One region of the Acetobacter fabarum genome, then DNA from elsewhere that is predicted to be linked to it. Evidence: riboswitches for the same ligand, from Rfam matches in the RefSeq annotation. Region 1 holds a riboswitch; the other holds the start of a gene.

Region 1 (4,199 bases):
TTTTCTGTTCCTGTTTTTCCAGCGTGCTGGTTACGGAGGCATCAAGCGCTTCGGGGGTTGTGCGTTCACTTTCAGCTTTATGAAATGTTCTGGCGTGCAGAACAGTTTCCCGGAACGCCTGACCAAGCTTGTGCAGCACGGTGCTGGGTTTGCGCACGGATGTGACCATGAACACGCAGGCCGTAACCACAATGCCCGTTGCCACAACAGAAAGGCGGCTCATGGCGGATAGAAAAATGCCATCGGGGTTGGCAAAGGCAGGGGCTGCAATAATTACAATCGTATAGCCGGTCAGCACCGCCGCATACGCACGAAAAAACCGCAAAAACGTGGCGACCATACAGGCAAGGCCGACAAAAACGGACAGGACCGCAAAGTAGAGAACGGGGGACTGCACAAAAACAGCCATAACCCCCACGCTGATCGCGGCCCCAATCAGGGTACCAATAAGACGCCACACACTTTTGGAAACCATGGCCCCAACCGTGGGGTTGGAGACAATCAGCACCGTTGTGGCCGCACTGAGTGGGGACTGGAGCTGAAAAACAAAGGCCAGAAAAAGCGCAATGCCAATGGAAAGGAACACACGCATGGTATAGCCCGCTGTGGCGGTAAAGCCGTTCCAGCGGGCATCATCGGCAAAAACTGCGGGGGCAAAACGCTGGTTGGCCCAGTGCATGAGCGAACCGGGCAGTGTGAGCAGGTCAGAGCGTGTGGGCATGGTGCGCTTCGAGCAAGGAGGAGAGGGTCTGCGTCAGGCTATCGGCCTGAGCCGGAGGGAGCGAGTGCCGTATGGTCTGCTCGAGTTCAGCGGCAATCGTATGGAACAGTCTGCATTGTTCCCGCCCGGCATCTGTCAAAAACAGGCGTTTTGCGCGGCGGTCCTGCGCATCGGGTTTACGGGTGACCAGCTTTTGTTTTTCCAGCAGGTCAAGCACGCGCACCAGTGCAGAGCAGTCTATGTTCATGGTCTGGGCCAGGTCACGCTGGGTCGCCCCTTCAGGCAACATGCGCAGGTAGGCCATGGGCCGCATGACAGCAAGGGACATACCATGCGGGCGCAAAGCCCGGTCCAGTTGCGTGCGCCAGAGCGTTGCCAACCGCATGACCCGGAAGGTCAGCGCCATGCCGGGAAAATACGTTTCGTCCAGTGCTGGCATGTGGCGCTGCTCAGTCATGCGGTCCATTAACTTAGTGTCATTATAGTTGAGATAAAAAGTATATAGGCAAACTAGGCCAGCCCACCTTGTGGGTCAATCATGTTCCGCACTCTACGGTACTGGGTGGTCCTTAACGGCCTGTTCGTGCCGTGCAGCTATGCTTGGCCACAGCGCGACATGCCTTGAATCGGCAGGGCTTTTGTGCACATCATGCCCGCACTTGATGGTGCCCCTGACCGGGGGTGAAAAGGGAAGACCGGTGCAAGGCCGTTGCTGCCCCCGCAACTGTAAGTACCCATCATGTTCCGCCCCGGCCGTGTTCGGGGTTGCCACTGGTTCTTTCAGGACTCGGGAAGGCAGCGGAACAGTGCTTTGCGTCAGTTCATGGCTGGTGCAGGCAGGGTACAAGCCAGGAGACCTGCCATCACAAGTCTGTAAGGCCGTTCCTGTGGGAATGGTTGCGTTCTGGCGTTGTTTGCTGGCGGGGTGCCCGGCAGGCACGGATGCACCCGGTGGTGCGTTTTCTTTGCCATATGCGTGGCAGAGGGCTGGTTGTTACTGCCCCATGCCTGCCACAACCCCACGTTGTGGAAAAACGGCCTGTTGGAAAGACGCATGACCGCCGAACACTCTTTGCCATCCTCTTCTGCTCATTCAGCACAGGCGGGGCCACCCGTGCTGCATGTCTGCGTTACGTGCAGGCGGGGGGGGCCTGCCATGGATTGCCCGCCGGGTGAACAACTGCTCGAGCGCCTGCAGGTTCTGCTGGATGCGGAGCATCTGGCCGGGGTAGCCCCTTCCGCCACGCTGCGTCCGGTGGCCTGTCTGGCCGCGTGTGACCGGGGGTGTACCGCGGCCATAGCCATGCCCGAGCGCTGGACATGGCTGCTGGGCCACCTTGGGCCAGAAAAGGCTGAGGATATTCTGGCTTATGCCCGCCTGTATGCGGCATCGGCCAAAGGGACTGTCATGCCATCGCGCCGCCCTGCAACGCTGGCCGATATGGTGCTGGGGCGTGTGCCCGCAACGCTTTATAACGAACAGGAAGAACCATGACTGCTGCCAAGACACGCGTGCCCGTAACCATTATCACCGGTTTTTTGGGCGCTGGTAAAACCACCTTGCTGCGGCACCTGCTCAGCCGGGCGCAGGGGCACCGTATTGCCGTGGTGGTGAACGAATTCGGCTCGCTCGGTATTGATGGCGAAATCCTGCGCGGCTGCGGGGTGGAAGGCTGCCGCGAGGAAGACATTGTCGAACTGACCAATGGCTGCTTGTGCTGCACTGTCGCGGATGACTTCCTGCCCACCATGGAAGCCCTGCTGGACCGGGCCGACCCACCCGAACATGTGGTGATTGAAACATCAGGGCTGGCTCTGCCCAAGCCCCTGCTCAAGGCGTTTGGCTGGCCCACGGTGCGTAACCGCATGACGGTAGATGGCGTTGTGGCCGTGGTGGATGCCCCTGCTGTAGCCGCCGGACGCTTTGCGGATGATCCGCAGGCCGTGGAAGCACAGCGGGCCGAAGACCCCTCGCTGGACCATGACAACCCGCTGGCCGAGGTGTTTGAAGACCAGATCAACGCTGCCGATCTGGTAGTGCTGAACAAGACCGACCTGCTGGATGCAGCCCAACTGGCAGCAGTGGAGCAGCATATTCGGGACCATGCCCCCCGCCCTGTGCAGATTGTGCGGGCAACGGAAGGCAAGGTGGACCCCGCCGTGCTGCTGGGTATTGGCGCTGCGGCCGAGAGCGACCTTGCCGCCCGCCCATCCCACCACGATGCGGAAGATGGCGAGCACGAACATGATGATTTTGAAAGCTTTGTGGTAGCCGTGCCAGAACAGCACAGTGTGGATGAGTTCCTGACCACCTTGCAAAACACGGCCCGCAGCTTTGACGTGCTGCGCATGAAAGGCTTTGCAAGCGTTGCAGGCAAACCCATGCGTCTGGCCGTGCAGGGGGTGGGCAGCCGCTTCCGGCATGAATTCGACCGTCCCCTCGGTGTTGGGGAGGATCGTACGGGCCGTATTGTGGTCATTGGCCAGAAAGGGCTGGACGCCACGGCCATTGCCACCGCTCTTGCGGGCCATCTGGCCGCGTAAGGGAGTTTACGGGCATGCACCTTCTGGTCCGCGAAAACCGGACACTGGATGAACAGGATACAGCCGAAGACCTGGGCCTGCCCGGTGCGGATATTGTTGTTCTATCCTTTACAGAGAGCGATCTGCTGGGGCTGCGCCACGCGGCACAGCAGATGCGCGCGCAGGTGCATGCCCGCTTACCATCCGTTCAGGTGACAAGTCTGGCCCGCCTGCGGCACCCCATGTCGATCGACCTGTATGTGGAAAGTACCCTGCAGGGTGCCAGATGCGTGGTGGTGCGTCTGCTGGGTGGGCTGGATTACTGGCGTTACGGGGTGGAGGAGCTGGCCGCGTGGGCGCGCGAGCAGGCTGTGCCCGTTGTGTTTCTGCCCGGTCATACTGGGTGCGGTGGGGCTGGGCAGCCAGCAGGCAATACGGTGGAAGATACCCGTCTGGCCGAACTGTCCTACTGTGTACAGGCCGCCCAATGGCAACGCCTGAACGGCTTTTTTGCCCAAGGTGGGCCGGATAACATGGCCGCGGCCCTGCGGCTTATGTCAGCCCTTGCCGGATATGGGGAGGATGACGGCACACAGCCCGAGCCTCTGCCCACATGGGGTGTTTACCGTACGTATCCGGCAGCCGGTGAGCAGGCGGTCTGTTCGGCCGTGCTGGTTTTTTACCGAGCGCACCTTCAGGCATCGGACATGGCGGGAGTGGAACGGCTGGCCACGGTGCTGGCCGGGCAGGGCTGCACCGTGGCGGTGCTGTTTGTGACATCCCTCAAGGACCACGGCGTTGCGCAGGGTGTTGCTGAGTATTTGCGCCGCACAAAGCCCGATGTGGTGTTGAATGCCACCTGTTTTTCCGCTCGTGGGAGGCTGGGGAGTTCCCCGCTGGATGCGGCGTGTGCGCCTGTTTTGCAGGTGCTCCAGCCGGGCTGCACGCAGGCCTT
Region 2 (4,199 bases), 370 kb from region 1:
GCGACCATGCCGCGGGCGAGAAGACGACCAACCATGAGATGAGTTCTTTCCTGACGCCTAGTTATTTAATGGCAGGGGAAGCCAAGAAGGTGGCGGCCGTCATGCACGAATTCATGCACGGAATGGCCAGAAATAAGGGAAGTGGCACCCTGTTCCGCACCCACAAAGTAAATCAGCAGTGCTGCCATGATCAGGCCGAACACGCCCCAGGGCAGAATCTCACGCAGGGGAATACCCGCATCGGCCACCAGTGCGGGGGCATTTGTATGAACGGATGTGTTCATGGTGTTATCCTTTTCTTTCTTGGCAAGGTGGCACAACGCAAAACGTGTGCGGGTCGGTCAGAAAAAACTGCGTACTCTCATGGTTGTCGTGGGTGCATCATAGAATTATGGCATCACACGGCAAGAGTTTTAACCGACGGTCCGCCATCCTCCTGCGTCATTCCCCCTGCCTGCTGGGTCATTAGAAAGTAATACTGGAGTGGAGGCCGAAGATGGCCTCGTTCCCGATCCGTTTGGGTGAATCCCCCCACGAGAGGGGGATCCCGCCCGAAGGGTTCCAGACATACTGGAAGTCCGGCTGCATGACCCACCAGGGCATGACCTGCGCCTGATAGGTGACTTCCAGATGGTTTTCATTCCCCTGCCGGTGTGTGCCGGAGTCCCGGTCAAACTGGCGCTGCCCGTAAGAGGCACGGCCAATGCCCCAGCCCACGCCCACCGTATCGTTGTCACGCCCCTTGAAGGGGGCCTTGAGGTTGATCCCCGCATCCACGGCAAAGCTGATCAGGTTGCGGTCACCACCATTGCCCGTGGCACGGGCAAACACACCCACAGACTGGGGAGACTGGAGCGAGGGACGCCAGATCATCTGGTCGATAATGCCGTAAACCATCCAGTTGCCACGGTCCCAGCGCGGGGTCAGGTCACGCTGGTTGGTGCTGCCGTTCAGCACCGCTGTTCCCAGCGAGCCCCCGTTCTTGTTGTAGCGGTAGTCTGCAAACTTGGCGGTGTCGTAAAAACCACCCAGCTTGTAAATACCGGGCAGGCCGGGGTCCTTGGTGACCTTGGACATGTCATCGGGCTGGGGGTTGATGGCATATTGCAGCTCGGTCATGAGCAGCGCCCCCGTGCCCATGTTGAACTGGGTGCCCGAGGCATTGTTGTTGGCATTCTGGCTGGTCGGGTCGTTGGTCTGCCCTGCATCCGAGCCTGTGGCCTGCTGGATGGCGGTGGAGTTGTAGCGGTTGCCCGGCGGGTTATCATCCGCTGCGGCAAACATGACGGTAAACTGGTCCGTGGGCCGGTAGCGGATACGGATGGCGGGGGATGCCAGCGGCCAGGACGGTCCACCCCCATACAGGTTGACCGATGGCGCCATGGGCCAGCCGAAGTTGGAGTTGAGGTAAAGGCTGCCGTAATCACTGATCAGGAATTCGGTATCCAGATCCTGCTGCCCGATCTTGACGTCGAGCTTGCCGCCAAGGAAGGACTGCTGGTACCACAGCTCGAACAGGCGGGTGGAGCGGTCTGCCTCAAACCCGGATGCGGGGTTGAACACGCCCAGATGATCCTGCGAGATCGAGCGCCCGCGCAGCTGGAGTGCGCTGATATTGAAAATACCGCCCTTGAGGCCGATGAGTTTTTCCAGGTCCACGGTCAGGGTTGGCATGGTCATGCCGTCATAGGCCGGGCCGGTGCCCGAGCCATTTGCCCCATCGGCTGCCGATGCGGTGCCGCCTGAGGTATTGCCCCACAGTTCATCCACTTCCTGAATGTCGAGCGTAATGCCGTGGCGGGCCATCCAGTCACGTGCGCCCCACATATTGCCCAGCAGGTGGTCGCTCAGGTCGGGGTGGTCTTCATCATTCCTGGAGGCAGCCGCTTCTGCCGCGCGCATGCTGTCACGCACCGTAGCAGGGTCAACCTCGGATACCAGAGGGCCGGAATTGCCCAGACGCCGGCGGTCCTGCTCCAGCTGCGTCTCCGCATTCTGCGCAAATGCGGCTGCGGGCAAAAGCACACCAGCAACACCTACGGACTGGCACAAAAGCGCCAGACGCCAGAGCATACGGGCTGTTTTTTGTAAAAAAATCATGGAATCAAGCCTGTTTTCCCCACCCCGGAGCGGGGCGTGCTGTTGAATGAAATGCGCGTATGGGAAAAAGGGCCGTCAGGGATAAAGTAGCATGGTCGAGCATCCATCTCCGGCACCCCCGTCCGGCGATCAAGGCATGAGCGGCAACGGCAGGTCTCCTGACTTGCGGATCAACGCATCGGGCCCAACCTTCCCGGTTGCGGGGCAACCAGTGGCAGCGATGCACAACACCGCTCGGGCCAGATACTCTCCGCCTACAGTTGCGGGGGCAGTCGCCGACTGATCTCCCACAGGGGGAGAATACGGCATTCCCTTTTATTCCGCTTGCGCGGGACCGTTGGCTATAATGAACTGCGCAATAGCCTATATTTTAACCGATTTGCAACGCAAAAACCCCACCCACGCGCCATACCGCCCCAACATGGCCAGAGGCAAACATGGGGCAGGCGCTTGCTTTTTGGGCCATTTACCCTCCAATGGCGGGCCAGCCACCCCGGACATGACCCAGCACACCAGACCCATGGACCCACGCTACCGTATTCCCCCCCTGTCCGCCCTGAACGCCTTTGTCGCCTTCGCCCGCACGGGTGGCATCCGGCGGGCGGCCACGGAGCTGCGCGTGGACCACGCCGCCATCAGCCGCCATATCCGCGACCTTGAACTCTCTCTGGGCATCACCCTGCGCGACAAGACCACTGGCGGGCTAACCCAGGCAGGCCAGACCTATTACGACCGCATAGCCCCCCTGCTGGACGGTTTGGCCACGGCCACGGCAGATATGCGCAACCGCGTCGCCCCCCTGACCGTGACCTGCGTGCACGGGTTTGCCTACCACTGGCTGCTGCCCCGGCTTTACGCCTTTCGCAAACTGCACCCGCACATGGAGGTGCAGCTCCGCTCGGTGGATGCCAGTGCGGCCTTCCACATCAGCGGTGTGGAATCCACCAACCATGCCCAGATCGGCTATGTGCGCGATGGCAGCACAACGCCAGAACCACGCACCATCCGGCATATGGCCATTGCCCGCCCGCCGGTTTTTCCCGTCGCATCTCCCCAGTGCATTCAGGCCCTTGGCGGCCAGCCCCACACAACCGAAGACCTGCTGGACGCCCCCCTGCTGCATGAGGAGGACGATACGGAATGGCGGCGTTGGTTTGCAGCACAAGGGGTTCAGGCCGCCACCATTCCCACCGCAGGCAGGTTATGGCAGGCCCATATTACGTTGGCCGCCGCCCGCGCGGGGGAGGGTATAGCCCTTGGCAACCCGTTTTTGCTTGGTGATGACCTGCTTAGCGGGCGGCTGGTGCGCGTGCAGCCCACACAAACCCCACTCAAGGCCACACCGCTGGGGGCCTACGTGCTGCGCGCCTCCGAACAGATGTGGGAAAAACCCTCCCTGCGCACCTTCCGCACATGGCTGATGGAACAGGTTGCGCAGGAGGCGGACACCCCCCTGCCCCCTCCGGCATAAACTGCCAGAAGAACGGGTCTGGCGCCGAAGGATCGGGTGTTGATTTTTCATCACCACCCACGCACCAAAAAAGCGCCTCCCCGCGTGCAATAAAACCACTTACGGAACGAACATGTTTGTCCCGCCCCAAACACGGGCCGGACCATATGACCGCCAACCGGAGCCAAACCTGACATGAGCACCACCAACAAAGACCTGCTGGCCCGCCGTAACAACGCCGTGCCGCGCGGGGTTTCCACCTCCACCCCCGTTTTTGCCGACCGGGCCGAAAACGCGGAGCTGTGGGATGTGGAAGGCCGCCGCTACGTTGACTTTGCAGGCGGTATTGCCGTGCTGAACGTGGGCCACCGCCACCCCAAGGTGATGGCTGCGGTGGCAAAGCAGCTCGAACGCTTTACACACACGGCGTTTCAGGTTTCGGCTTACGAATCCTACATTGAACTGGCCGAAAAGCTGAACGCGCGCGCGCCCTTCTCCGGCCCGGCCAAGACCATTTTCTTCACCACGGGTGGGGAAGCAACCGAAAACGCGGTCAAGATCGCCCGTGCCGCTACCGGCCGTAATGGCGTGATCGCCTTTTGTGGCGGGTTCCATGGCCGCACGCTGCTGGCTTCGGCCATGACCGGCA

The links. A riboswitch is a leader RNA that binds a small molecule or an ion and turns the genes downstream of it on or off. The one in region 1 is predicted to bind cobalamin.
Region 2: another riboswitch for cobalamin. It lies ahead of LKE65_RS02785 (carbohydrate porin); the one in region 1 lies ahead of LKE65_RS00950 (DUF1636 domain-containing protein).

Annotation. Positions count from the first base shown of each region.
Region 1 is NZ_JAKVNI010000001.1:184,850-189,048, reverse strand. Features, by position in the region: gene LKE65_RS00960 (FUSC family protein) at 1-679, opposite strand, end outside; gene LKE65_RS00955 (MarR family winged helix-turn-helix transcriptional regulator) at 705-1,187, opposite strand; cobalamin riboswitch at 1,368-1,600, shown strand; gene LKE65_RS00950 (DUF1636 domain-containing protein) at 1,776-2,216, shown strand; gene cobW (cobalamin biosynthesis protein CobW) at 2,213-3,265, shown strand; gene cobN (cobaltochelatase subunit CobN) at 3,280-4,199, shown strand, end outside.
Region 2 is NZ_JAKVNI010000001.1:556,756-560,954, forward strand. Features, by position in the region: gene LKE65_RS02775 (CbtA family protein) at 1-35, opposite strand, end outside; gene LKE65_RS02780 (CbtB domain-containing protein) at 66-284, opposite strand; gene LKE65_RS02785 (carbohydrate porin) at 466-2,073, opposite strand; cobalamin riboswitch at 2,232-2,454, opposite strand; gene LKE65_RS02790 (LysR substrate-binding domain-containing protein) at 2,621-3,571, shown strand; gene gabT (4-aminobutyrate--2-oxoglutarate transaminase) at 3,746-4,199, shown strand, end outside.